DNA from 3 places in the Paenibacillus sp. FSL L8-0502 genome. Region 1 is predicted to be linked to each of the others. Evidence: a T-box and tRNA genes for the amino acid it is inferred to sense, from the RefSeq annotation. Region 1 holds a T-box; the other regions hold tRNA genes.
What was found. A T-box is a leader RNA that pairs with one kind of tRNA and senses whether it is charged. The one in region 1 lies ahead of argS (arginine--tRNA ligase), so its partner is inferred to be a tRNA-Arg.
Positions count from the first base shown of each region.

Region 2: it has a tRNA-Arg gene. The T-box ahead of argS (arginine--tRNA ligase) is inferred to sense a tRNA for this amino acid. The anticodon was not compared.
Region 3: it has a tRNA-Arg gene. The T-box ahead of argS (arginine--tRNA ligase) is inferred to sense a tRNA for this amino acid. The anticodon was not compared.

Region 1 is NZ_CP151958.1:2,239,571-2,250,062, forward strand. Features, by position in the region: gene NSQ57_RS10185 (low temperature requirement protein A) at 1-432, shown strand, start outside; gene NSQ57_RS10190 (phosphate propanoyltransferase) at 575-1,147, shown strand; gene miaB (tRNA (N6-isopentenyl adenosine(37)-C2)-methylthiotransferase MiaB) at 1,447-3,000, shown strand; gene NSQ57_RS10200 (YlbF family regulator) at 3,081-3,533, shown strand; gene NSQ57_RS10205 (PaaI family thioesterase) at 3,656-4,078, shown strand; gene NSQ57_RS10210 (NUDIX hydrolase) at 4,144-4,932, shown strand; gene NSQ57_RS10215 (isochorismatase family cysteine hydrolase) at 5,000-5,566, shown strand; gene NSQ57_RS10220 (nicotinate phosphoribosyltransferase) at 5,685-7,148, shown strand; gene NSQ57_RS10225 (MogA/MoaB family molybdenum cofactor biosynthesis protein) at 7,215-7,730, opposite strand; gene NSQ57_RS10230 (four-helix bundle copper-binding protein) at 7,995-8,324, shown strand; T-box leader at 8,402-8,658, shown strand; gene argS (arginine--tRNA ligase) at 8,721-10,451, shown strand.
Region 2 is NZ_CP151958.1:4,355,417-4,365,908, forward strand. Features, by position in the region: gene ispG (flavodoxin-dependent (E)-4-hydroxy-3-methylbut-2-enyl-diphosphate synthase) at 1-778, opposite strand, end outside; gene clpX (ATP-dependent protease ATP-binding subunit ClpX) at 889-2,145, opposite strand; gene clpP (ATP-dependent Clp endopeptidase proteolytic subunit ClpP) at 2,158-2,748, opposite strand; gene tig (trigger factor) at 3,160-4,473, opposite strand; gene NSQ57_RS18945 (hypothetical protein) at 4,617-5,525, opposite strand; tRNA gene NSQ57_RS18950 (tRNA-Arg) at 5,783-5,856, shown strand; gene NSQ57_RS18955 (hypothetical protein) at 6,168-7,247, shown strand; gene NSQ57_RS18960 (exodeoxyribonuclease III) at 7,264-8,028, shown strand; gene NSQ57_RS18965 (hypothetical protein) at 8,115-8,378, opposite strand; gene NSQ57_RS18970 (hypothetical protein) at 8,465-8,743, opposite strand; gene NSQ57_RS18975 (GH1 family beta-glucosidase) at 8,762-10,108, opposite strand; gene NSQ57_RS18980 (LacI family DNA-binding transcriptional regulator) at 10,420-10,492, shown strand, end outside.
Region 3 is NZ_CP151958.1:206,504-216,995, forward strand. Features, by position in the region: gene NSQ57_RS00905 (ROK family glucokinase) at 1-473, shown strand, start outside; gene rapZ (RNase adapter RapZ) at 539-1,438, shown strand; gene NSQ57_RS00915 (YvcK family protein) at 1,451-2,437, shown strand; gene whiA (DNA-binding protein WhiA) at 2,443-3,387, shown strand; gene NSQ57_RS00925 (HPr family phosphocarrier protein) at 3,524-3,793, shown strand; gene NSQ57_RS00930 (SIMPL domain-containing protein) at 4,065-4,826, shown strand; gene NSQ57_RS00935 (DUF4163 domain-containing protein) at 5,068-6,174, shown strand; gene clpP (ATP-dependent Clp endopeptidase proteolytic subunit ClpP) at 6,302-6,898, opposite strand; tRNA gene NSQ57_RS00945 (tRNA-Arg) at 7,109-7,183, opposite strand; gene NSQ57_RS00950 (sugar-binding domain-containing protein) at 7,439-8,476, shown strand; gene gap (type I glyceraldehyde-3-phosphate dehydrogenase) at 8,571-9,581, shown strand; gene NSQ57_RS00960 (phosphoglycerate kinase) at 9,705-10,492, shown strand, end outside.

The sequences.
Region 1 (10,492 bases):
TCCGTTGTATTTGCCGCTTTGGCTTTTATATTAGTCATCGCAATCTGGTGGCAATATTTTGAGAATATGGAGAAGCGCGTAGATAAATCAAAACAATCAGCAGGACAGACTATTATTTATGGTCATTTGTTTATTTATCTTTCCCTTAGCATGCTAGCTGCTTCGATTCAGCTCTTGTTTTTGGGACAAGTAGACTATATCTTTGTGCTTTGCTTTACCTTTGCTTCTGTTTTTATTTACTTTTTGTCGGTTTTACTGGTATTTCATCAGTACAGATTAAGTCATCTTAAACCCCGTCTCAGAGTCATTTTTTTCTTAACTGGAATACTCTGTGTCCTGTTTATCCTTAATATATTTATTGTCGTCCCCCCTCATCTCATTGTAGCTGAAATCATGCTTTTCTTTCTCCTGTTCGCTAAAACGACGATTTGATCTGATTTATAGGGATGATATTTAACGATGATTGGGGCGAAAAAGGGAACTTTATACGCTCTTCTTTTCTTTCTTGGCAAAATAGGAGTATAATAGCATGGATGTGTAAAGTATTGTATAGAGAAAAAGGAGTGACCACACGATGAGTAAAATCGTACCTGTCGGCGTTTCCGCCCGTCATATTCACCTGACTCAAGAGCATATTGAAATTTTGTTCGGAGCAGGCTATCAATTAACCGAATTTAAACCTTTGTCCCAACCAGGACAATTTGCCGCAAATGAAACGGTAGCTGTAATTGGTTCTAAGGGCCAATTTGATAAGGTTCGCATTTTGGGACCTGCTCGTCCCGCTTCCCAGTTGGAAATTTCTCGCACTGATTCCTTTGCTATTGGTGTAAAAGCACCTGTACGCGAATCGGGTAGCATTGATGGTACACCAGGAATCACAGTAAAAGGACCAGCTGGTGAAGTGGAACTGCAAGAAGGCGTGATTGTAGCAGCCCGCCATATTCATTTCCATACATCTGATGCAGCTAAATGGGACATTAAGGACAAGCAGTTGCTGAAAGTACGTGTTGGCGGCGAACGTGGTCTTGTATTTGAAAATGTTCTTGCACGTGTGTCCGATTCTTTTGCTTTGGATATGCACATTGATACAGATGAAGCGAACGGTGCCGGTGTGAAAAACGGTGACAACGCTGAAATCGTAGACTAATATACACGATTTAAATGCCGGAAGGCTTAAAGAGTCCGATTCTTGCAAAAGAATCGGGCTTTTTACATACTATATAATTCACAAATACTTCACTTATGTACAAAAAGAACATGAGTTCACTTTGCACTCAATGGTATCTGCGGTTGATCTATGGCGATGGCCTATAAATCATGCTATAATTTAGTGTAATGCCTTTTTTAAAGGTTTTTTAGAACTTAAAATAAATTTACCCATGCCTAAAGATACAGTAAAATCACAAATTAGCTCGTGAAATAGATGGTGTAAGGAGTGACTAAGGAATGGAGAAGAAAACAAAAGATTACTCCAAATATTTTGATTTCTCGGATGCGAAGATTATTTCTGAAGATGAGCATAGCAAAAAGATCCGTATTCGCGGACGTGAAATCAACATTATGGCGGAGCCGAACCATAGAAAAGAAAAGCAACGCGGTAAAGAGGATGTACAGGTATTATATGATAACGCAGTCCCGGATGAGCTAAAGCATATCGGTGAGGGAAAGCATTACATCGTATACACATTTGGTTGCCAAATGAACGAGCATGATTCCGAAACCATAAAAGGTTTGCTGGAGCAAATGGGCTACCAATCAACCGAGGATCGGAAGGAAGCAGACATCATTTTACTAAACACTTGTGCTATCCGTGAAAATGCGGAGGATAAAGTGTTTGGCGAGCTGGGTCACCTCAAGCATCTCAAAACAGAAAAGCCAGGACTGCTGCTCGGCGTGTGTGGCTGCATGTCACAGGAAGAGAACGTCGTTAACCGGATTATGCAAAAACACGGTTTTGTCGATATGATTTTTGGTACCCATAATATTCATCGTCTGCCTCAGCTCGTCAAGGAAGCACTCTTTAGCAAAGAAATGGTGGTCGAAGTGTGGTCTAAGGAAGGCGACATTATCGAAAACTTGCCGAAGAAGCGCGAGGGTATGCGGGCTTGGGTGAACATTATGTACGGCTGTGATAAATTTTGCACCTATTGCATTGTTCCCTTTACACGTGGTAAGGAAAGAAGCCGTCGTCCAGAGGATGTTATCGCTGAAGTACGGGATTTGGCACGTCAAGGTTTTAAAGAAATCACCTTACTGGGGCAGAATGTTAACGCTTATGGTAAGGATTTGAAAGATTTGAATTACAGATTCGGGGATCTGATGGATGATATGCGCAAAATCAATATCCCGCGTGTACGTTTTACAACATCACATCCACGTGATTTTGATGACCATTTGGTAGAAGTGCTCGGTAAGGGTGGTAATTTGGTGGAGCATATCCATCTGCCTGTTCAATCCGGTAATACGGATATATTGAAGAAAATGAACCGAAAATATACCCGTGAGCGTGTTCTGGAACTGGCAGCGAAGATTAAAGCAGCTGTTCCGCATGTTTCTCTGACAACGGATATCATTGTAGGTTTCCCGGGCGAAACAGACGAGCAGTTTGAAGATACTCTATCTTTGGTGCGCGAGGTCGGCTATGACTTTGCCTACACATTCATTTATTCACCACGTGAAGGTACGCCAGCTGCTTCGATGGAAGATAATGTGCCTATGTCGGTCAAAAAAGAGCGTCTCCGGCGTCTGAACATTGCGGTGAACCAAAACAGCCTTCGCTTTAATAGTCGATTGCGTGGCGAAGTGGTTGAAGTGTTGGTGGAAGGCGAGAGCAAAAATGACAGCAAAGTGCTTGCCGGTCGGACCCGTTCCAATAAGCTTGTACATTTTGAGGGTTCTCAGGACCTGATTGGTTCCTTTGTTCAAGTGAAAATTACGGAACCTATGACCTTTTACATCAAAGGTGATCTGGTTGAAACGGCTGTAGCAGTTAACGGATAAAAGAATATTCTAGCGGGTTGCATGCGGTCTGAGTAAGGTTGTGTGCAGGGCCGTCTAAGTGAGAAAAGGAGCGATGGACAATGACAGAGGAGCGGTTGCAACAAACAGAACTTCAATCGGCGGCGCGCCAGCATGATCATTTGGTCAATCGCGAAATGATATTGGCAAAAGCCAAAGAATTAGCAGGTATTTTGGGTAGCAGTGAGGAAGTACAGGTATTCCGGAAAGCAGAAGAAAAGATTCAGGATCATGGGCGCATTCAGCAACTGATTGCAACGATGAAAAAGAAGCAAAAGGAAATTGTTGCATTTGAATCCTTAAAAAATCAAAAAATGATTGCCAAAATAGAGGCCGAGCTACAGGAGCTACAGGAAGAACTTGATGGTATTCCAATTGTAACGGAGTTTCAGCAGAGTCAGGTGGAAATTAATGAGCTACTGCAAATGGTGATCATGGCGATTCGTGATACCGTTGCTGAGAAGGTGAACGTTGAAGAGGGAAAAAGTACTTCCTCGTCGAATTGCAGTGATTAGAATGAAATTTATGGTGTGGAGGCGTAGCTTCCACGCCTTTTTTTCGAAAGCAATTTGCCATCGTATATATTTATAAGACATCAAGAGAAATGGGACAACATAGAAGGGATGGAAGCAAGGGAATGGATAAGTTCGGTAAGATGCTAGAGGGCGAAAATAATACTTTTTGGGAGTATTTAGGGTGTGAGCTGATTGCAGCTGATGCAAACGAGGTACAGATCGCTTTGGAAGCCAAACAAGAGCATACCAATGTGATGGGTATTGTCCATGGGGGTGTGCTTACTTCATTGATGGATCAGGCGATGGGGATGGTCAGTATGGCTTCACGAAATATGGATCCATGTGTAACGACGAACCTGAATGTTCATTTCTTGTCAGCCATGAGGCAAGGCCGACTGGAGGTTAGGGCGCGGATTCTTCATCAGGGAGGTCGGACTATAACCACTGAGGCGGAAGTAAGGGATAGTGAAGGCACACTTGGGTCTACATCTACAGCAACCTTCCGAGTATTACGTACACAAGCAAGTGATTCAGGTAAGGCCTGACGCTTGACAAAAATTTTTATTATGTCATAATGAATTTATCAAAACGATATAATATGGTGATGCCAATGGATAGCAATCGTATAAACGAAGAGGCGCAAAAGGCGTCGTATAACATTAAGAAATACCGCACTCCAGATGGAGCTCCGGCGGATATCGTTATGTTTACCTTAACGAAGCGGGAGCGCAAGACGGTAACAAAGACATTGCCGATTCGGGAGCTGAAAGTGATGCTCATCAAGCGCCGCAGTTGGCCGTTTGCAGGACGCTGGGCGTTGCCTGGAGGGTTTTGTCAGGAAGATGAATCCATGTATGGAGCTGCCAAGCGGGAACTGTTAGAGGAAACGGGTGTGGACGGCGGGCATCTGGAGTATTTGGGTGTATATAGTGGACCGGGACGTGATCCGCGCGGCTGGATCATATCGCATGCATTTTTTGCGCTGGTAGAAGAATGGATGTTGGAACAGCGTCAGGCGGCCGATGATGCTTCCGAGGTGGGGCTATTCACAATCCGCGAAGCGTTGGAGGAATTGGAGCTGGCATTCGATCACCGGGATATCATAGTAGATGCTTATCGCAAAATTCAGTTGCAGATGCTTCAGACGACGATCGCCAAACAGTTTTTACCGCTACATTTTACACTGGGTGAATTATATCAGGTGATACAGAGTGTCGTACCGGACTTCGAAGAGCCAAACTTTATTCGCAAAATAACATCGACTCGTAGCAGACAGGGAATTCTGGAAGAGGTGCGTGATGAGAACGGCAAACCGCTCAGTTCCAACCAGTATTCACAAAGACCGGCACAGTTGTACCGTTTTAGTGACAGAGTACCGCGTTTATCTATCTACACGTAACGTCTAATGTAATAGGTCACGCATAGAACGTACAATTTCACTTTGAGGATAAGGAGCTGACCGTACGATGCAAGCACTAATTGTGATTGATTACACGAAAGATTTTGTGGACGGTAGTTTGCCTGTAGGACAACCTGCGATTGAGTTGGATGAACGGATCGCAGCAATTACGCAGGCATATGTAGATCAAGGGGACTTTGTCGTCATGGCTGTGGATTTGCATGAGGAGAACGACCTTTATCACCCGGAGAGCAAGCTGTTTCCTCCACATAATATACGTGGAACCAACGGACGACATTTGTATGGCAAGCTCCATAGCCTCTATGAGCAACAAAGTGATCTTATCTACTGGTTGGATAAAACACGGTACAGTGCTTTTGCGGGCACAGATCTGGAACTCAGGCTGCGTGAACGTGGTATTGTGGAAGTTCATCTGATTGGTGTGTGTACGGATATATGTGTACTGCATACGGCTGTAGATGCTTATAACAAAGGTTTTGCTATTACTGTATACAAGGACGCTGTGGCGAGCTTTAATCAAGCTGGACATGATTGGGCTTTGGGTCATTTTGAGGGAAGTCTTGGAGCCGCGGTACGATCGGCTGAGGATACGGTTTTACGCCAGAAGAAGTAAAATAACTTAACGATTGTGTACCAATGTCCGATAACAAAATGGAGCCGGATATTGCTGAATCTGGGCAGATGAGGCGGTAGCGCCACAAACCTGGAGACAGTCAGAGAGGATGATTACAATGCAGTCAACGAGCCTCGCATTACATACAGATAAATATCAGATTAATATGATGTACGCCCACTGGGTGAACGGAAGTCACCAGCGTAAAGCTGTGTTCGAGGCGTATTTTCGTAAACTCCCTTTTGGTAATGGATATGCCGTGTTCGCGGGTCTGGAACGCATTGTGAATTATATTGCAAATTTGCGGTTTACAGAAGAGGACATTCGCTACCTGTCTGAACAGGAGGAGAAGTACGATCCCATGTTCATGGAGGCGCTTCGCCAGTTTAAGTTTGGTGGAACGGTCCATTCGATGAAAGAAGGGGCCCTTGTTTTTCCCAACGAGCCTCTGGTCCGTGTTGAAGGAACGATTATGGAAACGCAGCTTGTCGAAACGGCATTGCTGAATTTTATGAACTATCAGACACTTATTGCGACAAAGGCATCGCGCATCAAGCAGGTGGCAAGTGATGATACACTGCTCGAATTTGGAACACGGCGTGCGCAGGAAGCAGATGCAGCGATTTGGGGAGCACGAGCAGCTTATGTGGCTGGTTTTGACGCGACTTCTAATATGCTGGCAGGCGAACATTTTGGAATCCCGACGAAGGGGACACATGCACATTCATGGGTGCAGACCTTTATGACGGAGCAGGAGGCGTTTGACGTGTATGCGAAGGTATTGCCAGATCAGGTTACACTGCTGGTAGACACCTTTGACACGCTGGAAAGCGGGGTTCCTCATGCGATTCGGACAGCAAAAATGCTGGAGAGTCAGGGCAAGCGTATGAATGCAATCCGTCTGGATAGCGGTGACTTGGCTTATCTATCCATTCAGGCACGAGAAATGCTCGATGCTGAAGGATTAGATTACGTACAAATTGTAGCTTCCAATGATTTGGATGAAAATACGATTTTTAACCTGAAAGCCCAAGGGGCACGTATTGATGTATGGGGTGTAGGAACACAGCTTATTACGGCTTCAGATCAACCATCGCTCGGCGGGGTATACAAGCTGGTTGAACGTGAAGTGGATGGCGAAATGTTGCCGACGATCAAGATCTCGGGGAATCCAGAAAAAGTATCCACACCAGGCAAAAAGGATGTATATCGCATTGTGGATAAGAAGAAAGGGAGAGCTGTAGCCGATTATATTTCTTTTCCGGATGAAGAGCGTCCGCGTAATGGTAAGCGCCTGAAGCTGTTTAACCCTTTGCATCCGTATATGAAGAAGTATGTAGAAAATTACGAAGCCGTGCCGATGCTTGAGCCTATTTTTATAAATGGACAGAAGGTATATGAGCTTCCCGAGCTGGATGAAATTCGTGCCTACCATACTTCACAGTTGAAACTGTTCTGGCCAGAATATTTGCGGAAGCTGAACCCTGAAATTTATCGTGTAAATCTGAGCGAGAAGGTATGGGAGCTAAAGCAAAAGCTGATCGACAGCTATATGCAGCCCGAAGTTGAAGAAAAAGAATAGTTGGAAGAGGCACCTCATGAATGCATGGGGTGCCTCTTTGTGTTGGAGCATGTAGGAAATAGGAGCTTATTTATAAATTTCTCTCATCACATGTCGTAGCTCAGGGACAATAATGCGTTCCATTGCCAAACGAACGGCTCCGCGTGAGCCAGGCATAGAAAATACAGCTGTCTGGCCCACAGTGCCAGCTACAGCCCGGCTTAAGATAGCTGCTGAACCAATGTCCTCAGCAAAGCTTAAATAACGGAAGATTTCCCCAAAGCCAGGTAGTTCCTTATCCAGTAGAGAAGAGACAGCTTCATATGTAGTATCACGTGGAGAAATACCGGTACCACCTGTCAAAAGAACAGCCTCGATGTCATCCTGTGCCGCTGCTTCGGATACTAACTGCTGAATACCTTCGTAGTCATCCTTGACGATGACATATCGAACAACTGTATATCCATTGGTTTCTAGTAGATCCATGAGCAGTCGTCCCCCAGTATCTGTTTCCACGGTGCGTGTGTCCGAGACAGTCACGACCATGCAATTCACTTGTTGGGGGGATTCCTGACGGTGTTCCTCTACAGAAGACATATTCATTAAAATGTTCACTCCTTGATCGGTGGTTAGACATACACTTTTTACAATAGAGCAATGACTGAGCGTATGCAAGTCAGAAACAGGGGCTAAAAATCTATGTGATTAATATCCTTGCATTTGCACACTGGAATATAGTACACTTCCTTACATAAGTCGGGATTATATTGTTTTGTTTTATTATTGAAAGCGCGCACATCAAATGATTAACCTCAAAGGACAGCGGGTAATAGTACAGCAGGGTCAACAACTGGGAGGTAATGTAATATGAATCATTCATACCAACAATGCGTGGATGCTTGCCTGGAATGTATGAACGCTTGCAATGTATGTTATGTAGCGAGTTTGAAGGAATATGATTTAGCTATGCTGCGTGAATGTATTCGAGTGAGTAGGGAATGTGCAGAAATATGCGGATTTGCTGCCCAAATGCTGCAGCGTGGAACGGATTTTGCCGAGCAAATCTGTGAGCTGTGCGCCAAGGCCTGTGAGGTATGTGCTGCTGAATGCAGCAAGCATTCCCATGATCATTGCAAACATTGTGCAGAAGCCTGCCGTCGTTGCGTTCAGGCCTGCCGCCAATTGGTGGCAGTGTAATTACATATATGGAACTAGTGCCTGAAGAGGAAATAAAAGGTTGCTTTCTACTGAATAGGTTTGTATAATGATTGGAATTAACGTCATGGAACGGGAGAGTAGCAGCGAAGCCATATCATTACAGCGAGCCGGAAGAGGTGGAAGCCGGTATGAGATCCGATGTGAAGCGCACCCGGGAGACGGTTGATCCAACGAGCAGAACTTCTAGTAGATCAGCCCGGCAGACACCGTTATTAGTCATTGGAGTGAAATCGCGATTTGTGTAGTTAGCTTTAGCTGCACAACCGATTTACGAAGAGTGGTACCGCGGGATATTGAAGTTCTCGTCTCTTGAATGATTTCAAGAGGCGGGGGCTTTTTTTGTTAGATTCTATAAAAAGAAGGAGAGAGATCATCATGTTAATGAGGATTGCTGCTCAAGCGATATTAGCCCATACGGGCTTGGAGGAGAAAGAAATTTTATCTTTATTTGAGGTGCCTCCGCAGCCTGAATGGGGAGATATGGCGTTTCCGTGTTTTGTGCTGGCTAAAAAGTTTCGAAAGTCTCCGCAGCACATTGCACTGGAATTGGCGGAACTAGTAGGCCATAAAGAAGGTTTAACCGCTTCAGCATCGGGTGCCTATGTAAACATAACCTTGGATCGATCGGTTCATATTCCGCTTATGCTTGCTGAATTGAGCAAGGCTGATTTCCTCAGGCCTAATATCGGGAACGGGCAGCGGGTAGTTATTGATATGTCCTCGCCTAATATTGCCAAACCGTTTGGTATCGGTCATCTTCGCTCTACGGTTATCGGTGCTACCTTGTATCGCATACTTGGTGAAACAGGCTATGTACCTATTAGTGTGAATCATCTTGGGGATTGGGGAACACAGTTTGGTAAGCAAATTGCGGCCTATAAAAGATGGGGAAATGAGGAGCAGTTACAACATGATCCGATTGGTGAATCGCTAAAGCTATATGTGCGTTTTCATCAGGAAGCCGAGCATGATCCGACTTTGGAGGATGAAGGGCGCGAGTGGTTCCGACGTTTGGAACATGGGGATGCTGAGGCTCAACAACTATGGGAGTTTTTTGTTGAAATCAGTCTGGGTGAATTTGATCGTATGTACCAGCGTCTAAACATTACATTTGACCATGTGCTGGGAGAAAGTTTTTACAATGATAAGATGCAGGCAGTTATTGATCAATTAAGAGCAAAAGGATTGTTGGAGGAAAGTGATGGGGCGCTCGTAGTTCGCCTGGAAGACGAGGAACTGCCTCCGTGTCTTATTCTGAAAAAGGATGGAACCACCATTTATCCGACACGTGATCTGGCAACAGCGATTTATCGTCATGAAGTGATGAAGGCTGATCGGTTGCTGTACGTCGTTGGTGGAGAACAGAAGTTGCATTTCCAGCAGGTGTTTGCGGTGCTGAAGCATGCAGGGGAGGCATGGGCGGAGCAATGTGAGCATGTGCCGTTTGGATTAATGCGGTTTGCGGGTAAGAAAATGTCCACAAGACGTGGCAAGGTTGTGAAGCTGGAGGAGGTGCTGGATGAAGCTGTAGCGCGTGCTCAAGGCATCATTACTCAGAAGAACCCTGGTTTACAGGAACAACAGGCAATAGCGGAGAACGTTGGAATTGGGGCGATTATTTTTGGTGATTTAAAAAACAACCGGCTGAATGAAGTGGACTTTTCGTTGGAGGAGGCGCTGACCTTTGAAGGCGAGACCGGGCCTTATGTGCAGTATACTCATGCGCGCATACGCAGCCTTCTGGAGAAAGCTCACGCTCGCGCCGATGTTGATGTTAACACTAACCCTAGCTACAATGACCTTGTCCAAGATAGCCATTCTCGTGATTTAAATGACGTATCGGATGAAATATTGGGTGACGCAGGTTGGGCGCTGCTTAAGCAATTGGGTCGCTATCACGGGCAACTGATACGTGCGGCTCGCCAACTAGAGCCTTCGGTAATTGCGAGATTTGCATTGGATACGGCCCAGGCGTTTAACCGGTTTTACGCCAAGGAAAGGATTGTCGATGGTGGACAATGGCGTATTCAGTTGGCGGAACAAACTGCGGATATTCTGGCATGCGCGCTGCAACTTCTTGGTCTGAAAGCACCGAATCGGATGTAAGCAAAGCGAACGAAGGGAGCGAGTTTTTGCTGGCGGGATGA
Region 2 (10,492 bases), 2.1 Mb from region 1:
CTGCGTTTGTGATTAATCCAAACGTCTTGAGCAACTCACGAGCTACCTTCACTTCTTCCACCGGATCAGCACTAAGTGAAATACGCATTGTGGAGCCGATGCCTGATGCTAGCAAAGCGCCCATACCTGCCGCGCTTTTAACTGTACCCGTAAAGAGTGTACCCGCTTCGGTAATACCCAGATGGAGCGGATACTTAATAATTTCAGCGGCCTTCGTATAAGCAGCAATCGCCATAGGAACATCAGACGCCTTCAGTGACACGATAATGTCATGGAAATCAAGTTCTTCCAGTATCCCGATATGATACAGCGCACTTTCTACCATCGCTTCTGGCGTAGGGTAGCCATACTTATCAAGTAAATGCTGTTCCAATGACCCGGCATTCACACCAATTCGAATCGGAATCCCTTTTTCCTTACATGCCTTCACGACAGCTTCTACTTTTTCACGTCGTCCTATGTTACCTGGATTAATGCGAACTTTATCAATCCCATTTTCAATTGCCAGTAGAGCCAGCTTGTGATTAAAGTGAATATCTGCAACTAGCGGAATATGAATCCGTTTTTTAATTTCCTTAATGGCTGCGGCAGCTTCCTCATTGTTGACGGTAACCCGCACCAGTTGACATCCGGCTTCTTCCAAGCGAAGAATCTCGGCTACAGTTGCTTCCACATCTGCTGTTTTAGTTGTACACATGCTTTGGATGATGACTTCATTGCTGCCGCCAATCGTCAGATTCCCGACTTTAACGGGACGTGTGTCTTGTCTTAAGAACATGTACTTTTCTCTCCCATTAACGCCAAACCTCCACCCCTTAAAACCTCATACAGGTTTAGTGAAGTGGAGATCCGGCTTCTCATGTTTTAGAGATCGCGAAGTATCAATCCTTAGGCGCTCTCTTCTTGTTTTTTATCCTTATCTGTACCACCGAGTTCCGGTGCGATTTTGTCTTTTACAACCTGCTCATTGATGACGCAAGTAGTCACATCCTCACGGGAAGGAACCTCATACATTACGTCCAGCATAATACCTTCGATGATCGCACGAAGGCCACGGGCACCCGTGTTACGCTTGATCGCTTCACGAGCAATGGCTTCCAGAGCATCTTGCTTAAACTCCAGTTGCACATTATCCAGCTCAAGCAGCTTCTGGTATTGCTTGGTTAACGCATTTTTCGGTTCGGACAGAATACGAACCAATGTGTTCTCATCAAGCGGCTCCAGCGTAGAAATTACTGGCAAGCGTCCTACAAATTCCGGTATCAGACCGAATTTCAAAAGATCCTCAGGCAATACCATTGAAGTATATTCGCCTGGTTTCAGGTCTTTTTGTTCGCTGGTAGCGTTGAAGCCGATAACCTTTTTACCGATACGGCGTTTGATCATTTGCTCCAGACCATCAAAGGCACCACCGCAAATGAACAGGATATTCGTGGTGTCAATTTGAATAAACTCTTGATGTGGATGCTTGCGACCGCCTTGAGGTGGTACAGAAGCAACCGTGCCTTCCAAAATTTTAAGCAACGCCTGCTGTACACCTTCACCCGAAACGTCACGCGTAATGGACGGGTTTTCGGATTTGCGGGCTACTTTATCAATTTCGTCAATGTAGATAATGCCGCGTTCGGCTTTTTCTACATCATAATCGGCAGCTTGAATCAGTTTCAGCAAAATATTTTCAACGTCTTCACCCACATAACCTGCTTCCGTAAGGGAAGTGGCATCTGCGATAGCAAAAGGAACGTTCAAAATTTTAGCCATGGTTTGCGCAAGCAACGTTTTACCCGAACCTGTAGGTCCAAGCATCAAGATGTTACTTTTTTGCAGTTCCACATCATCAATTTTGTTTTGAGTATTAATTCGTTTGTAGTGATTATATACCGCTACAGACAACGATTTTTTCGCTTGATCCTGACCAATAACATATTGGTCCAGAATGTCACGGATTTGCATTGGTTTCGGAATGTCTTTCAGATCTACTTCTTCTTCATGACCCAATTCCTCTTCTACAATCTCCGTACACAACTCAATGCATTCGTCACATATATATACGCCCGGTCCGGCAACAAGCTTGCGAACCTGATCCTGAGATTTACCGCAGAAAGAACATTTCAATTGTCCTTTTTCATCATTAAATTTAAACATAGAGCCACCCCTTTACAGATTAATCGGTTTAGACAGCACCTGGTCAATGATACCGTATGCTTTTGCCTCTTCCGCTTCCATGAAGAAATCCCGGTCAGTATCACGTTCGATTTTTTCGAGGGGCTGACCCGTACGCTCTACATAGATTTGATTCAGCTTAGCACGTGTTTTGATAATCCAGTCCGCATGAATCAGCATATCGGAGGCTTGCCCCTGAATGCCACCAAGTGGCTGATGAATCATGACTTCACTATTGGTAAGCGCGTATCTCTTACCTGGCGCACCCGCTGTTAGCAGCAACGAACCCATACTTGCAGCCATGCCTACACAGATCGTCGATACGTCCGGCTTAATGAATTGCATTGTATCATATATACCCATGCCCGCAGTTACAGAACCGCCTGGCGAGTTAATGTACAAATTAATATCCTTCTCTGGATCTTCCGCAGAAAGGAACAATAGCTGTGCAATGACGAGATTGGCGACATCGTCATCAATCGGGCCACTTAGGAAAATAATACGATCCTTAAGCAACCGCGAGTAAATATCGTAAGATCGTTCTCCTCGATTCGTTTGTTCCACAACCATAGGGACGAGACTCATCACGACCAACCTCTTTTCTTTATTAAAATGAACACCTGTATTCATCCGCTTCCTTATGTCCCATTAAAACGGAAGCAGCAAGCATGAAACGTGAACACCTTACAAAATATTTTAACATGTTCAGAGTCTCGTGTCATATTTGCATGCGCTCATATATGCAGTGCGGGCTATTTACAGTACACTCTGCCGAGACCTTCTCATATTTAACCATGTTTCGTATGTATGTGCAAATATACGGTAGTGACTTATGTAAAACAAGAAAACGCGACTCACAGCACTTTCCATAAACGACTAAAATTTGGGTTATCAAAGGTAAAAATAAGGCACGTAACTTTCACTACGTGCCTTATCCCTATCTAATTACTACGTTTCAGCTTGTTACAGCATACTCCGTATATTTTATCGTCTGAATTACTCAGCAGCTTCAACTGGCGCTTCTACTTCTTTGCTGTTTTCCACCAACAAAGCAATGGTTTTGCGCAGTGAAATTTCTTCTTTCAGGTTAGCGAACGAGCCGTTACCTTCCAGAATGCTACGGATTTCTTCAACTGAACGTTTGTAAGCTTCAGCCATGTTTTTCAGTTCTTCATCAATTTCCGCTTCGGAAACTTCGATGTTTTCTGCTTTAGCCACTTGCTCCAGCACGAGGTTGTTACGTACGCGCTTCTCAGCATCAGCTTTCATTTGCTCTTCCAGGTCTTCCTTGCTTTGACCAGAGAATCCAAGGAACATTTCAAGGTTCATACCTTGGCTACGCAAACGGTTGTCGAAATCGCGAACCATGTTTTGCACTTCGCTCTTCACCATTGCTTCAGGAATGTCGATTGTTGCATTCTCAGCAACCTTCTCCACTACAGCACCCTCGCGAGCTGCTTTAGCTTCGTTTTCCTTACGATCCAACAATTGCTTTTTCAAGTCTTCCTTGAATTCAGCCAGTGTGTCAAATTCGCTTACATCTTTAGCAAATTCATCGTCCAGCTCAGGAAGAACTTTGCGTTTCAGTTCGTGAACTTTCACTTTGAATACCGCTTGTTTGCCAGCGAGGTCAGCAGAATGGTAGTTCTCAGGGAACGTTACTTCAACGTCCTTGGAATCGCCAGTGTGCAAACCAACCACTTGCTCTTCAAAACCAGGGATGAATGTGTTAGATCCCAGTTCCAAAGAATACTTCTCAGCTTGTCCGCCTTCGAATGGTACACCGTCCACGGAACCGTCGAAGTCAATAATAGCTGTATCACCGGATTGAGCAGCATCTTCATCAACGACAACCAGTTCAGCATGACGTTGTTGCAGGCGCTCCAGTTCTTGAGCCAGTTCTTCGTCGCTTACTTCGAGTTTGCTTACAGGCACTTCTACGCCTTTGTAATCGCCCAAAGTCACTTCAGGTTTAACAGTAACCTTTGCTTTGAACTTGAAAGATTCGCCTTTAGCAAATTGATCAATTTCAACGTCAGGGCTGTCAACCGGGAAGATGTCCGTTTGCTCTACAGCTTGGCTGTAAGCTTCTGGCAACAGGATGTCAATTGCATCTTGGTACAGACTTTCAATACCATAGCGTTTTTCAAAGATAGGACGTGGTACTTTACCTTTACGGAATCCTGGTACACTTACTTGTTTTGCCACTTTATTAAAAGCTTTGTCGAGTGCAGCGGCTACACGATCCGCGTCAACCTCAACTTCAAGAACCCCAAGGTTCTTCTCTATTTTCTCCCAAGTTGCTTTCATTTTATGCTTTCCCCTCCAACAAAATCTTCACTTAGTTTTCATTACAATCAACGCACACAAAATAACCACTATAGTATATCTAACATTACTGTCTTTTTCAAGAGCAGCCCTTTGAATGCTTCACAGGTAAACGTTTCCGGTCACTAAGGAGTGTGCATTCCCGCCGCTACGAATAGTCGCATCGACCGATACGCCTGCTCAAAACGGAAGCGCAACGCATCTGTAATACCATATATAGCACGGGTTTCTTCCTCATTATTATTACCGTTCAAACTTTCCGAAACGGTCTGATGGAGTGCTGCAGCCCAAATATCCGGCATTCCGTCCTCTTCCACCAACATGGATCTATAATCATTCGTACCGTATACTGCCATCACAAACTGTGACCACAACTCCTGTGCAAAATAGAATAGTGTAGGCTCGTGCACCTCAGTCTGATCAGCCACCCGTTCCAAAATACGCATAATCGACTCTGGAAAATCACCAGGCTGTAACGGAACCGTTTCAATGTCGATTTCCGCTTGTTCATCACCCCGTCTGATTTCTATCGTCCCTTCCATTCCGCGTCGTCGCATTGTCTGTAGAACACGGAATTGAAGTAAAGGATGGATTTCCCGGTCCGTAATCCAGCGAAGCAAGGCATCGTCGATTTCTGGCAGTTCCAAATAGGACAACTGCTCCAACGCTAAAATCGTCTGTTCGGATAAGGGTTCATCCATAGCCATCCGCAACAGCTTGTTGCCGTAGCCCGCATCCTGCTCCTGCTTAAAGCGTGCATGACGGCGAGCTAACTCTACTTCACTGACCTCTTCTTCCACAGCGTCCGTTACCGCCCCGCTGTCAGCGTACTGTGGAAATGCAGCTTCCAGCCATTGTAATAGAGCGTTCCATTCATCGTATTGCTTCTGCTCCTGTCCCTGACACTGCATTAAAAAACGCAGCATCGCCATCGCCTCTCCGTAACGTTCGTTTTCAAGCATCACGGTAAGTTGGATTTGATAATAGTCCAGTGTCTTCGGAAACAATACAATATTATTTTCTTTTGTCGTCACCTTGGAGTCCTTTATTCAAGGCACCCCCTCTCCTTCACAAGCTCAAGTATTTGTAGATTATATGAGAAACAGTAGCCGAAGTCCAACCACTCGTCTTACACATATTCACCTGTATTCTAACATACCCTTTTATAAGGCAAAAAAAACTACGTCTACTCAGAATTTATGCTGTATAAAGCCTAAATAAGCGATATATGCAAAATAAGACTTGAATTTCTTTTATCCATATGATATATTAATATTCGCTTGAATTTTATGTCCCAGTAGCTCAGCTGGATAGAGCAACGGCCTTCTAAGCCGTCGGTCGGGGGTTCGAATCCCTCCTGGGACGTCATAACAAGAAGCTTCCATAATGGAGGCTTTTTTTGTTCTCATGAAATAACTCACAGGGGAACGTCGGCCCATCGGCATCGTTAGCCTATACTTCGCAATCAACCATAGGGAGAGTATCTCTCTTGATAAATTACATCAAAAAAAGCTTCCGCAAGGGAGCTTTTTTTGATGATAAATAATGTAGAAAGAATAGTCTGCCACGCTACTTTAGGCGCTGGTTTCAAGTCACTACTCTTTCAATAAAACGCAGATATTGCTATCATCTATCATGTTACACCATTTTGAAGTAAAGGAGGTTGGCTGACTCCCTTGACTACGAATAAACTCCAAAAGTCGCGGGAAATTCATCGTTTTGTTGCCACTTTGCTTTCTATATTAGGTACTGGATTGGGTATGTTTTATCTCGCCATTCCTTCCTATATGATTGGAGGAGCGGCTCTGATCATCACACAGGGAATTCTGATCTATTTTACATTATTTTCTCTCGGATACCTGCTTATTATTTCGGGACCGCTGGCCATTATTCTCCACATTTTAGGCATTATTTTTACAATACGATCTTTTCAAATTACAAGCAATGTGGGTAGCGCGCCGACAAGTGCATCGTTGCCTTCCAAATGGCGCATGTTGCTCAGTCTCACTGTGGGAGCTACACTTCTACTTCTTGCAGTCACAATGAAATACGTAGATATTATAGAACCTTTTACACAAACAGGTGAAAATAAACGCAACGTAGCCGCAGAATCAGAGCAATATCTGGAGCAGAAATACGGAGAGGACTTTCAAATTCAAAATATTAGCTATCATAGTATTCCCTTCACTGAATATACCATGGAGGCGATCTCTAATCGTCATCCTTCCGTCCTCTTTAACATGACCAAGCGTCCTTATGAGGATGTCCCATTTAGAGAAAAATATCTTAACGCCCTTTGGGAGAGCCAACTGGACATGAAGCTCAAACCTGTTATACAGAAGCTATACAATGATGCAGCCGCTGTTCATTCTGGGGTGCAAGAAGGGGAAACAGATAAAATGATCAAAGAATACGACGATTTTAAACTGAATCCCGAAGCGGTCGGCGATCAATATATTCGTATAATTGTATTCGAGGATCTAACTGACTCAGGATTGTCATTGGAAAAAGAACGGGTATTACAAACTGCAAAAGTTCTCAAAACAGTGTTGGCCGGAAATAAAGCCTCATTAGACATCGAATACTTCCCTTCGGCTATGAATACCAACCGAAACCTTAAGGCAATAGAACTAAACGATTATATGTTTGGTCAGGACCATTTTGATGAAAAGACCTATGAAGTCAAGATAGAAGACATTTATAAGCTTATGTCAACAAAGGATATACAAATCACATCGCTTGACCGCGTGAAGTAGCAAGGAGATTAATCAAATGAAATTAATATCTTGGAATGTAAATGGCTTAAGAGCCTGTGTGACCAAAGGGTTTTATACTTATTTAAAAGAAACGAATGCCGATATTTTTTGCGTACAGGAAACGAAGCTTCAAGAAGGGCAGATCCTCATGGAGAACATGGAGGAATACACACAATACTGGAATTATGCTGAGAAAAAAGGATATTCCGGCACGGCTATTTTCACCAAAATCAAGCCGCTCTCTGTGCATTATGGACTTGAAGAAAATGAAGAACCGGAGGGCCGAACCATCACTTTGGAATTCGAAAAATTTTATCTCGTCAATGTGTACACACCAAATACCAAACGGGACTTATCCCGACTGCCCTACAGACTGGAATGGGAAGACCGTTTTCGCAGCTACCTGCAACAACTGGATGCTTTGAAGCCTGTCATCGTGTGTGGAGACTTGAACGTAGCTCATCAGGAGATCGATCTCAAAAACGCCAAAGCTAACTACGGAAATGCCGGTTTTACGCCTGAGGAACGGGAACGCATGTCACAGCTGCTAGACGCCGGATTTATAGATACCTTCAGAACCTTTTATCCTGACCGGACGGATGTTTATTCCTGGTGGTCCTACATGCCAAAGGTGAGAGAAAGGAATATTGGCTGGCGGATCGATTACTTCCTCGTCTCGGAGAGACTTCGTTCGCTATTGATGGATGCGAACATTGATTGTCATATTACAGGCAGTGACCACTGTCCTGTGATATTGGAGTTGCAAGATATTTCAGCATAAGCCCCCTGCCCTGACACAAGGATTTATGAAACTTTAAAAAGCGGTCATGCTCTGTTATTGCAGCATGACCGCTTTAATGAATGGAGCTATGTCCCCAAATATACCTCGATACGGGAAATCAACCGCTCTCTCACATCTTGTGCCTCTTTATGATCTAATATAGCCTGTCTTATCGTCTTCTTTTCGCCACTAGCGTAATGCAGTACATACTGGGTCACTATGCATTCCGGTGGATAAGTATCCTTGCGATCCGTATTAAAATAAGTCACCTGACAGCTTCCGAGAAAACAGAAAGATAGCTCACCTGTAGCTGTGAACAGCCAGCCTGGCAGCTTGGGCTCCAGCTTCAAGGATAGGCCCCTATGATCATAGCCAAACGGCTACCCGCCCGTCATCATCCATATCCACATATGAATAAATTCTGCCGTAGATCCGCTCAGCCTCGCGATATATCCCGTTCCATGCAAACTTGCATCAGGATTAGCACTGCTAGCAATAAAGGAGCTGTTCGGTTGGCCGGAAAAAACTCCATGATAGCTCCATTCTTATCCTCCACACCAAAGCTCGCAATTCCTTGTCCACGATTAACATAATACGCCCACAGAGGAATTCCCTGAACACCAGCAATACCGGGTAGAAAACTGGAAAAGGGCTTGGCCTGCGCAAAATTCTCAATCACAAAACGTCCTTGATCGTCAAAATAATACTGCTGCATCGTGCACCCCTTTTCTTTTTAAAACCCGTTATTCGCCATCATTTGCTTGAACCACAGCGCACTTTGTTTGGGTGTCCGTTCCTGCGTATCGTAATTGATGTGTATAATACCAAAACGTTTGCTGTATCCCCAGGCCCATTCGAAGTTATCGAGGAATGACCATACAAAATAGCCCTTAAGCTGACCTCCCTCCCCAATAAAGCGATGGCATGCCTTTAAATGTTCCTCAATGTAATGCTGACGCCCAATGTCTTCAATCTTTCCATTCACCAGTTCGTCCTTCATCGCTGCTCCGTTTTCTGTAATCAGGATGGGTAATCCTCTGGTAAAATCCTTCTCAATCCGTGTCAGCAGCTTATAAAAGGATTCAGGGTGAATCTCCCATCCCATATCCGTTACCGGTTCCTCTATGGAAATCTGCTCGACCTGAAGCAACGAAGCGTCTGTAGTCGCTCGAATGATACTGCGGGCGTAGTAGTTGATGCCCAAAAAATCCCCTGGCTGCTGAATCAGCTCCATATCACCAGGCTGTACAAAATCCAATCCGTTCAAATGCTCCCCGTACCATTCCACCATATCCTCAGGGTATTTCCCGTTAAACAATGGCTCGGCAAACCAACGATTAATAAAGCCATCCCGCCGGACAGCAGCGGCTACATCCTCGGAGTGTTCAGAGCCTGCATCGACATGCTCCATGTTCAGCGTAATACCGATATTGCCCGTCAGGCCCTTTTCCTTGTGTAAGTTCATGGCTATCCCGTGACACATCAGAATATGATGAGCGGCAGCAAGAGCTTCCCTCCAGTTCTCATGGCCGGGGGCATGCTCGCCTGTGCCATAGCCCAAAATAGAGGCGCAGTAGGGCTCATTTATCGTATTCCACCAGCTTATACGCTGTCCAAATCGATCCATGATTACAGAGGCATACGTTTTAAAATGTTGGATAGTCTCTCGCTGCGTCCAGCCACCCTCGTCCTCAATCCATTGCGGCAGATCCCAATGATACAGCGTCAGCATTGGAATTAGCCCAGCCGACTCAATCTCATCCAGCAGACGCTCATAGAAGAGTAGCCCCTGTTCGTTAACCACGCCAGGTGCGGGAATAATGCGCGGCCAGGCCACGGAAAAACGGTAATGTAAAAAGCCAAGTTGCTTCATTAATTGCACGTCTTCCTTAAAGCGGTGAAAATGGTCACAAGCCACATCTCCGCAGTCCCCTCCGATCACCTTCCCGGGTACTTGACAGAAAGTATCCCAAATAGAAGGCGTTCTTCCTTCCTCATCCACGCCACCTTCAATTTGATAAGAAGAGGTCGAAGTTCCCCACATAAACGTGGTGGGGAATGTATAGGTATTCTCATTCATACTTGGTATCATCCTTTCAGGAATCAAGACTTCACAGCTCCGGCTATCTTAGAATAAATGCACTTACCTTTACGAAAGCGGTTTAGTTAATTACAGCTACTATTATGTATCGGATAGCCTGTATTTGTAAATAGAGATTTGTAAATTATCAAATAAAATACAAATCACCGTTATTACTCCTTAAAATATTAGGAACCATCCTTTATTAGCACGGTTGACTCACTTCTATGAGGTAGCATAGAATACGAGTAATCATTAATTTTGAAAAACAAAGTCAATTTAACTAAATCAGTTTAGTTGCGGAGGATTCCATGAATATAAAAACAATAGCTAGCATGGCAGGCGTTTCAGTAGCAACGGTTTCGAAAATCATTAACAATTACA
Region 3 (10,492 bases), 2.0 Mb from region 1:
TGGCCGGGGAAATTGGTCATATCAGCGTCGTACCTGATCTGGAGGCAATTCAGTGTGGATGCGGCAAAATGGGTTGCTTGGAAACTGTATCTTCTGCAACAGGCATCATTCGTATGGCCAAGGATGCTGTGGAACGTGGCGACCGGACCTCTCTGGCGCTGGAGGATCAAATTGCCGCCAAGGAAGTATTTGATGCTGCTAAAGCCGGGGATGAAGTCGCACTGCGTATCGTGAACCGGGCTGCCTTTTATTTGGGGAAATCCATGGCAGCGGTTGCCGCTGTGCTTAATCCAGAGTTGTTTATTATAGGCGGCGGTGTTTCTAAAGCAGGCGACTTTTTGTTTGAAGAGATGCGTCGCGTATACGCCAAGCTGGCACCTGAACCGCTTCAAAAAGGTGTATATATCGTACCAGCGGTGTTAGGCAATGACGCGGGTGTTGTAGGGGCTGCAGGGTTGCTGCTACGCTCCTGACCACAGGTTACTGATAATACGGGTACTGGCATAGAGCGAAGAAGCAAAAGGAGAGGGAAGTCCATATGACAGATAACCTAAAAAATGCTGCGCCGTGGGCAACGCTCATTATTATTACGGGGATGTCAGGCGCAGGGAAGACCATTGCGGTTCAGAGCCTGGAAGACTTGGGCTTCTTCTGTGTTGATAATTTGCCCCCTGTACTGATTCCCAAATTTGCAGAGTTGATTGAGCAGTCTAATGGTAAAATAGGCAAGGTTGCACTCGTCATTGATTTACGCGGACGAGAATTTTTCACTGCCTTGTCGGAATCGTTGAATTATATTAAAGATCATTTTACGATTCATTGTGAAATTTTATTCTTAAATGCGAATGATGGCGTTCTCGTACAGCGGTATAAGGAAAGTCGTAGACGTCATCCGCTGGCTCCAGACGGTATGCCTTTGGATGGGATTCGGTTGGAGCGCAAGATGTTGGAAGAACTAAAAAGCTCGGCTACACAGGTTATTGACACAAGTGTGATGAAGCCTGCAACTTTAAAGGCAAGGATTATTTCACGATTTTCTCATCTGGAGAGCAGTATGCTTTCCGTGAACATTACTTCTTTTGGCTTCAAGTATGGTATTCCCATTGATGCCGATCTTATATTCGATGTGCGCTTCCTGCCTAATCCCCACTATGTGGATCAACTACGTCCCCACACTGGACAGGATAGCGATGTATATGATTATGTCATGAAATGGCCCGAGACTCAGGCATTCTTGACCAAGTTGCTGGATATGTTACACTTTTTGATTCCGCAATATCGCAAAGAAGGCAAAAGCCAGGTCATTATCGGCATTGGCTGTACTGGCGGTAAGCATCGTTCTGTTGCAATATCGGAGTATTTAGGAAAAATGCTGGGTGCCAGCGAGACAGAATCTGTTTCTGTTTCGCATCGGGATGCTGATCGGGACCGGCATTAATGAGGTGAAATCATGAAAGAGACCGGATCACAACGGGAGCGCCCACGTATAGTTGTTATGGGCGGCGGAACCGGCTTGTCCGTCATGCTGCGGGGCTTAAAGCAAAAGCCGCTAGATATTACGGCTATTGTTACAGTCGCTGACGATGGCGGAAGTTCCGGGATTTTGCGCAGTGAGCTGCAGATGCCCCCCCCAGGGGATATTCGCAATGTGCTGACTGCCTTGGCTGACGTGGAACCAGTGATGTCAGATATGCTGAAATACCGTTTCGGTGCGGGATCAGGATTGTCAGGCCATAGTCTGGGCAATCTGATTTTAGCAGCGATGACCGATATATCGGGAGATTTTGTAACGGCGGTGCGTGAGCTTAGCCGTGTATTTGCTGTCCGGGGACGTGTGCTGCCAGCAGCCGAGGAAGGCGTTGTGCTAAGCGCCGAAATGGAGGATGGCACGGTGATTACCGGAGAGTCCAAGATCCCAGAAGCGGGCGGACGAATCAAACGCGTCTTTCTTGAACCGACTCACGTGGAGCCGTTGCCTGAGGCTGTAGAGGCCATTAATGAAGCTGATGCGATTTTGATTGGCCCCGGCAGTCTATATACCAGCATATTACCGAATTTGCTTGTACCTAAACTCGCTGAAGCTGTAGTGAAATCAGACGCTATCAAAATATTTGTCTGTAACGTTATGACCCAGCCTGGTGAAACCGATGGCTATACAGTAGGAGACCATCTGCAAGCTATTTTTGAGCATGTAGGGCATCATCTCTTCGACTATGTCATTGTAAATAACGGAGAAATTCCACCCCAAGTACAGGAAATGTATGCCGAGCAGGGAGCCAAGCCAGTTCAAGTAGACATGGGCGAGCTGACCGACCGGGGATATAAAGTGGTGGCAGATACATTAGTTCTGTTCCGCACGTATTTACGGCATGATGCAGACAAATTGAGCCAGCATATTTACCAATTGGTACAAAACTGGATATTAAGAAGGAGGTGAGTCCCTTGTCCTTTGCGGCACAAACGAAAAAAGAGCTTACGATGATTGAAAGCCAGTCCTGCTGTGAGAAAGCGGAACTATCTGCGCTCATACGTATGCTCGGATCCGTACAACTGTCGAATAAAAGGGTGATATTGGACGTGTCCACAGAAAATGCCGCGATTGCAAGGCGGATTTACTCCTTGATCAAGAAGCATTTTCAACTTCATATCGAACTGCTTGTACGGAAAAAAATGCGCTTGAAAAAAAATAATGTGTACATTGTCCGTATTCCTAATGATGTGCAACAACTGCTAAAGGATCTTTATATCGTCTCAGAAGGTTTCTTGTTCACTGACGGGATTAATCGGGATATTGTTCGGAAAAACTGTTGTAAGAGAGCTTATTTACGGGGCGCCTTTATGGCAGGTGGCTCTGTCAACAATCCTGAAGGATCATCTTACCACCTTGAAATTTCTTCGATGTATGAGGAGCATTGTCAGGCACTCGTTGATCTTGCGAATGAGTTTCATCTAAATGCTCGCTGTATTGAGCGAAAAAAGGGTTTTATTCTCTACATCAAGGAAGGCGAGAAGATCATTGAGCTGCTTAGCATCATTGGGGCGCATCAAGCCTTGTTCAAATTTGAAGATGTACGCATTATGCGCGATATGCGCAATTCCGTGAATCGTATTGTCAATTGTGAAACGGCTAATTTGAACAAGACAATTGGAGCTGCTGTCCGGCAAATTGAGAATATTAAGTTGCTGGAGAGAGAAGTTGGCTTGGAGACCTTGCCGGATAAACTGCGTGAAGTGGCAGAAGTTCGGCTCGCTCATCCCGATTTGAATTTGAAAGAAGTCGGGGAAATGCTCAAAGGGGTCGTGAGTAAATCGGGTGTAAATCATCGGCTTCGCAAAATTGATGAGATGGCTGACAAAATCAGGGGCGAAAATGGCCTGATTCCGTAAAAAGAATGTTGGTGGGGCTTTTAGCCCCAGTTTTTTTAGTTTTTTTTCTAGTGTCTGTCCCGGGTTAATGTTATAATGTGATAAATAAAATGGAGTAAGTAGTGTCCAGATTTATTTGATGAGGGGGTAAGCTGACATGTCAAAACATCCGGTAGTCGTACGTTTGAAAACAGGACTGCACGCCAGACCTGCTGCGTTGTTCGTACAGGAAGCGAATAAATATTCATCTGAGATTTTTGTGGAAAAAGATGACAAAAAGGTTAATGCCAAGAGCATCATGGGTATTATGAGTCTTGCCATCAGCACAGGTACTGAAATCAATATTAGTGCTGAAGGTGCGGATGCCGAACAGGCTGTAAACGCTTTAGTAAGTCTGGTTAGTAAGGTAGAGCTGGAAAATCAATAAACAAAGAATTGCTTGTAATATAGTGTATGATCTTAGTGAAAAGCCCCTTTGGGGCTTTTTTTATATCCAGAAAAAAATCCTTCGAACACTCCTCAGCTAACTGTTTTATTGTGGATTTATTGGATATAGAGGCCGTATTAAGTTCAAACTATAAATAATGAAAATCCTCGTGGTCATGCTCTGTTTCGGAAATTTGTACGCTTGGCTGCAACCTTTTTCCGTCTTTTCCGTCTGGAAGGTACAAACATTTACTAGAAAGAGGTTGAATTCAATGAGACTTTGGACAAAAACAGTAGCCACAGCAGTTCTCACAGGTGCATTAATAGCAGGGGGAGTAGCAGGAGGATTATGGACAGGGGCAGATCGTGCTTATGCTGCGTCAACAGCTTCGACGGTAAACGGTGTAATTAATGTGACTGGAAGCGGGGAAGTATTGGCAAAGCCCAATATTGCTTATCTCTCTATCGGTGTACAATCGGAAGGGAATACGGCAGCCGCTGCTCAAAAAGCTAATGCTACAAAATTGAACAAGGTTACACAACTGCTGAAAGAAAAGTGGAGCATCAGCGGAGATGACATTCAGACCAGCCAGTTTTATGTACAGCCTAACTACACCTATAACGAAAAAGAAGGGCAGAAGCTCAAAGGCTACACTGCCAACCATACAATTTCCGTTAAATACCGCGATTTGGATAAAATAGGTCAGTTGTTGGATGAGGCGACCAAGTCCGGAGCCAATAACGTAGATAATATTCGTTTTTCCGTGGAAGATCCTTCGACTTATGAGGAAGAAGCCATTACTAAAGCATTGGGAAGCGCACAATCTAAAGCTAGTGCTGTAGCTAAAGCGGCCAAACGCGGATTAGGTGCTCTTGTGAATGTGACGGTAGATGGCGGAGAAGCACAAGTCTTTACACAACGTGAAAATGCCATGTCAAAATCGCTCATGGATTTAGCAGGTAGCGGGACAGAGATACAATCGGGGCAAGTAACAGTGAAAGTTCAGGTGTCGGCTCAATACGAAATGAACTAATATAGATCATCAAACGAAGCCACAAGCGGCCTGCATCATGCGCAGGCTGGCTTGCTGGCTTTTTTTGTATACCGAAACCTTTTTGTAATGAGTCTGTCATAGCTAAGGGTTACTAGGTGTACAGATTGAAATCGGGGAGTGTACAGATTGTAAACTACATACAATGGGGTATAGATATAATAAGTAAAGTGATTATTTACACATAGACAATACAGAAATAATAACAGGAGGAATACTTAATATGAATAAGCATACGAAAAAATGGGGTTCAGCACTGCTGGCAGCAGGGATTTTAGCAGGAGTCGCAGCTGTTCCCGTTTCATATATCCAGGCAGCATCGATTAAACAGCAGCAAGCGGCAACACAGCAACCAGGAATCACTATCCAATGGAATGGTAAAACGTTGCCCGCTAAAGGTGTTCAAGTGAACGGGAGTACAATGATTCCGGTGGCCGCACTGCGTGACAGCTTGGGGATTCCAGTAAGCTATGATGCGAAAGCAACGACATATACCGTAGGTAGCGGGTACAATAAACTTTACATTATGGCTTCTTCCTCGGATGCCTACGTCAACGTCAATGGAATCAATACACGTAGTATGGATGCCAAACAGATCGCTGGGAAGCTATACATTCCTATGAGTCTGTTGAAAGACTATCTAGGCATAGATGCTCAATGGAACGCAGCTCAGAAGACAGTAACGCTAAGTAAAAGTCAGCTAAACCCGATCACAATTGCGTCTCAAACACTTCCAGCTTCGAGTAATGCGAAGGTATCTTACAAAGTTAAGTATCCGCAAATCAGCGGCAGCCAGCTGAATCCTGAGGCAGAGCAGGCCATTAACCATGTGCTTAAAAAGCATGCAGAGGGTATATTGGCAGCAGGCAAAAAGATGGTGGCTGAGGGAGAGGCTACAACAGAAAGACCGTATGATTTCGAAAATGATTTTGCAATTGCCTATAACAAGGACGGTATTCTAAGTGTGATTATGCAGGATTACTCGTATATGGGTGGCGCACATGGAATGACGGTACGTAAAGGATATACGTTCTCGCTCGCTGATGGTAAACTGCTGCAGTTGTCTGACGTATTGAAGGCGAATCCAAATTACAAAAAGTTCCTCAATGCTGATTTGAAGAAAAAAATCGATGCGCTTCAGGCTGGTGAAGGATTCGGTAAATTTAAAGAGTTGGCGGCAGATCAGAATTTTTATGTGACGAACAGTGGAGTAACAATCGTGTTTGATTTGTATGATTATGCGCCATACGCGTATGGAATTCCGGAGTTTACCTACTCGTTCGGTCAACTGCTGCCTCAAGGCGGAAAGCCTTTTGCGGGACAGATTTAATAGTAGAAATGAGTAAGTTGGACTGTCTATACTCTAAAAAACAATAAAGCAAAAAAGCTGCCTACCGGATAATAACATCCGGAGCAGCTTTTTCATTTACCAGCTATCGAGAGGCAAATTTTTTCTCTTATACACCTTCTGGAGAGGAGCTAGTTAGCACTTTATCAATAATACCGTATTCTTTGGCATCATCAGCAGACATGAAGTAGTCACGGTCTGTATCTTTTTCAATACGTTCCAGTGGTTGGCCTGTGCGATCTGCGAGAATGCGGTTCAGTTTATCACGCATTTTCAGAATGCGGCGTGCGCGGATTTCGATATCCGTTGCCTGGCCTTGTGCACCACCCAGAGGTTGGTGAATCATAATTTCACTGTTTGGCAAAGCGAAACGTTTACCTTTGGCGCCTGCATTCAGCAAGAACGCGCCCATGGAAGCCGCCATACCTACACAAATCGTAGATACATCAGGTTTAATGTATTGCATCGTATCGAAAATGGCCATACCAGCTGTAATGGAACCGCCAGGACTGTTAATATACAAGTGAATATCTTTTTCAGGATCTTCGGCAGCCAAAAACAGCATTTGCGCAATTATAGAGTTGGCTACAACGTCATTGACGTCCGAGCCTAACAAAATAATGCGATCCTTTAACAGTCTGGAATAAATGTCATAGGCGCGTTCGCCGCGGTTACTTTGTTCTACTACCATAGGAACATAGCTCACGTCAAAAAACCTCCCTTAAATATCGTTAGTGGATTTGGTGGACATGCCGAGTACACGTCCCTTATTTATAAACTGTTACCGTATTAACCACATGATAAACAATTTCAAACAAAAAGTCAAAGAAAGTCAAACTAATGATTAAAAAAAAGAGCCCTCAGCGCTCTTATTGGTTAAAACATTATATAGAAGCATTTAAGCGTTCATTTAAAATGGCGCGCCCGCGAGGAATCGAACCTCGATCTCAGGCTCCGGAGGCCTACGTCATATCCGTTGGACCACGGGCGCATAGTTGATTCAATGCAAACAACTAACTAATTAAACAGCTAATTGGAAACAAAGATGATTATATGATATACAGCAGTGAATTGCAAGCTTTTATTAAATGCGCATATTCAGACAAATGGTTGAGAAATATAGGTTCAGATAGACTTGCATATGGAGCAAATATTGGTTAAGATATACGTGGGACTTAAAAAGTTATCCCGGGACGTTTTAAGACCAGTTAGAGACAGAACTTAGAAGTGTGCGGGAGTGGAAAGCATGCGAAAGATATTAGAAATACAGAAGCAGCTTCTGCCCGACCTCATGGATGTTTTGAAAAAAAGGTACACGATCCTGCATCAGATTATGCTGTCCGATGTTGTTGGACGCAGAACACTGGCAGCTTCACTGAACATGACCGAGCGCGTGTTGCGCGCCGAAACCGATCTTCTTAAAGCTCAGGGGCTAATTGAGATTGAGAGTGTAGGCATGAAGGTGAGCAAAGCAGGACTGGATCTGCTGGAACAGCTGGAGCCGATTGCGAATAACTTGTTCGGCCTGTCCCAATTGGAGGACCAGATTCGTCAAGCCTATGGTTTGAGGAAGGTGGTTGTCGTTCCAGGGGATTCGGATGTTTCTCCGTTAACAAAGCAGGAGCTGGGGCGCGCTGGAGCAAAAGCGTTGCTAAGTGTTATGGACGACGAGGATGTGGTCGCTGTAACAGGTGGCACGACGATTGCAGACGTGGCGGAACAACTGGCATTGCCTTCTAATGGCCCCCTTAAGGGTGGGTGGTTTGTACCGGCACGCGGGGGTTTGGGAGAAAGCATGGAAATGCAGGCCAACACAATTGCTTCCACAATGGCTCGCAAGGTCGGCGCTCAATACCGTCTGCTCCATGTACCGGATTTGCTCAGCAATCATGCTTACAACTCCTTGCTTGAAGATACGAACATTCAGGATATATTGAGCCTGATTCGCGAGAGTCGTATCATCATTCACGGGATAGGCAACGCCATAGCGATGGCACATAGACGTAAACTTGATCCCGAAACCTTTGCCCAGATCAGCAGTGAAGGGGCGGTAGCCGAATCGTTTGGTTATTATTTTAACGAAGATGGCGTCGTTGTTCACAGAATGCTGACGCTTGGACTCCGATTGGAGGACATTAGGCGTACCGATACGGTTCTAGGTGTAGCTGGAGGCAAGAACAAGGCGGCCGCTATTCATGCGGTACTGCGTTTCGGGCAAGAAGACATTCTGGTCACCGACGAAGGCGCTGCTGTTGAGATTGTAAGTCGTTATTTAAATGATTAATATAGGATTTATGAATCGTGTTGTCTTGACAGGCTTTCGGGTCTGTCTTGAATATATAAAACTAAACTAAACGAACTTTGGGAGGAACTCACTCATGACAGTTAAAGTTGGTATTAATGGTTTCGGACGTATTGGACGCCTTGCTTTCCGTCGGATTCAAAACGTGGAAGGTATTGAAGTAGTAGCAATCAATGACTTGACAGATTCCAAAATGTTGGCACATTTGTTGAAATATGATACAACACAAGGTAATTTCCAAGGACAAGTAGAAGTACATGATGGCTTCTTCAAAGTAAACGGTAAAGAAGTTAAAGTTTTGGCTAACCGCAACCCTGAAGAACTGCCTTGGGGAGACCTGGGTGTAGACATCGTTCTGGAATGCACAGGTTTCTTCACAACTAAAGAAGCTGCTGAGAAACATTTGAAAGGCGGCGCTAAAAAAGTTGTTATCTCCGCTCCAGCTACTGGCGACATGAAAACTGTCGTTTACAACGTAAACCATGAAATTCTGGATGGAACTGAAACTGTAATCTCTGGTGCTTCTTGCACAACGAACTGCCTGGCTCCTATGGCTAAAACACTGCAAGATAAATTTGGTATCGTTGAAGGTTTGATGACTACAATTCATGCTTACACTGGCGACCAAAACACTTTGGATGCTCCACATGCTAAAGGTGACTTCCGTCGTGCTCGTGCAGCAGCTGAAAACATCATTCCTAACACAACTGGTGCTGCTAAAGCAATCGGTTTGGTTATCCCTGAGTTGAAAGGTAAATTGGATGGCGCGGCTCAACGTGTTCCAGTACCTACAGGTTCCCTGACTGAGTTGGTAACAGTTCTGGAGAAAAACGTAACTGCTGAAGAAATCAACGCAGCGATGAAAGAAGCTTCCGATCCTGAAACTTATGGATACACTGAAGATCAAATCGTTTCTTCCGACATCAAAGGCCTCACTTTCGGTTCTTTGTTCGATGCAACTCAAACTAAAGTTCTGACTGTCGGCGACAAACAACTGGTGAAAACTGTAGCTTGGTATGACAACGAAATGTCCTACACTGCACAATTGATCCGCACGTTGGAATACTTCGCTAAACTGGCTAAATAATAAGAACTTTCTTATTAGCAACATCATAGAGCGGAAACAGGTTATTGTTTCCGCTCTTTATATATCAAAATGTGCCTTGAATTCCTGTTTCGTAAAATTATAAGGGTGCGGAGGAATATGGAGATGAACAAAAAGAGCGTACGTGATATAGAACTGAATGGAAAACGGGTGTTTGTTCGTGTAGATTTTAACGTTCCGGTTGAAGACGGTAAAATTACAGATGACAAGCGTATTCGTGAAACCTTGCCAACCATTAACTACCTGATTGAAAAAGGTGCAAAAGTTATTTTGGCGAGTCACTTTGGACGTCCAAAAGGTCAGGTTGTTGAATCCATGCGTCTGACTCCTGTTGGCGTACGTTTGTCTGAACTGCTGAAAAAGCCAGTAGTTAAAGTGGACGAAGCGGTAGGCGAAGCTGTTAAAGCGAAAGTGGCTGAACTGCAAAACGGCGACGTGCTGTTGCTTGAAAATGTACGTTTCTATGCAGGAGAAGAAAAGAATGATCCTGAGTTGGCGAAGCAATTTGCTGAATTGGCTGACGTTTTCGTGAATGACGCATTCGGCGCAGCACACCGTGCTCATGCTTCCACTGAAGGTATCGCTCATATTCTTCCGGCTGTTTCCGGCCTGCTGATGGAAAAAGAATTGTCTGTTATTGGTAAAGCTCTGTCGAATCCAGATCGTCCTTTTACAGCCATTATCGGCGGTTCCAAAGTAAAAGACAAAATCGACGTGATCGACAACCTGCTGAACATTGCAGATAACGTAATCATTGGTGGCGGTTTGACTTATACATTCTTCAAAGCTCAAGGTTATGAAGTGGGTCAATCTTTGCTGGATGAATCCAAACTGGACGTAGCTCTTGGATTTATCGAAAAAGCGAAGAAACTCGGCAAAAACTTCTATCTTCC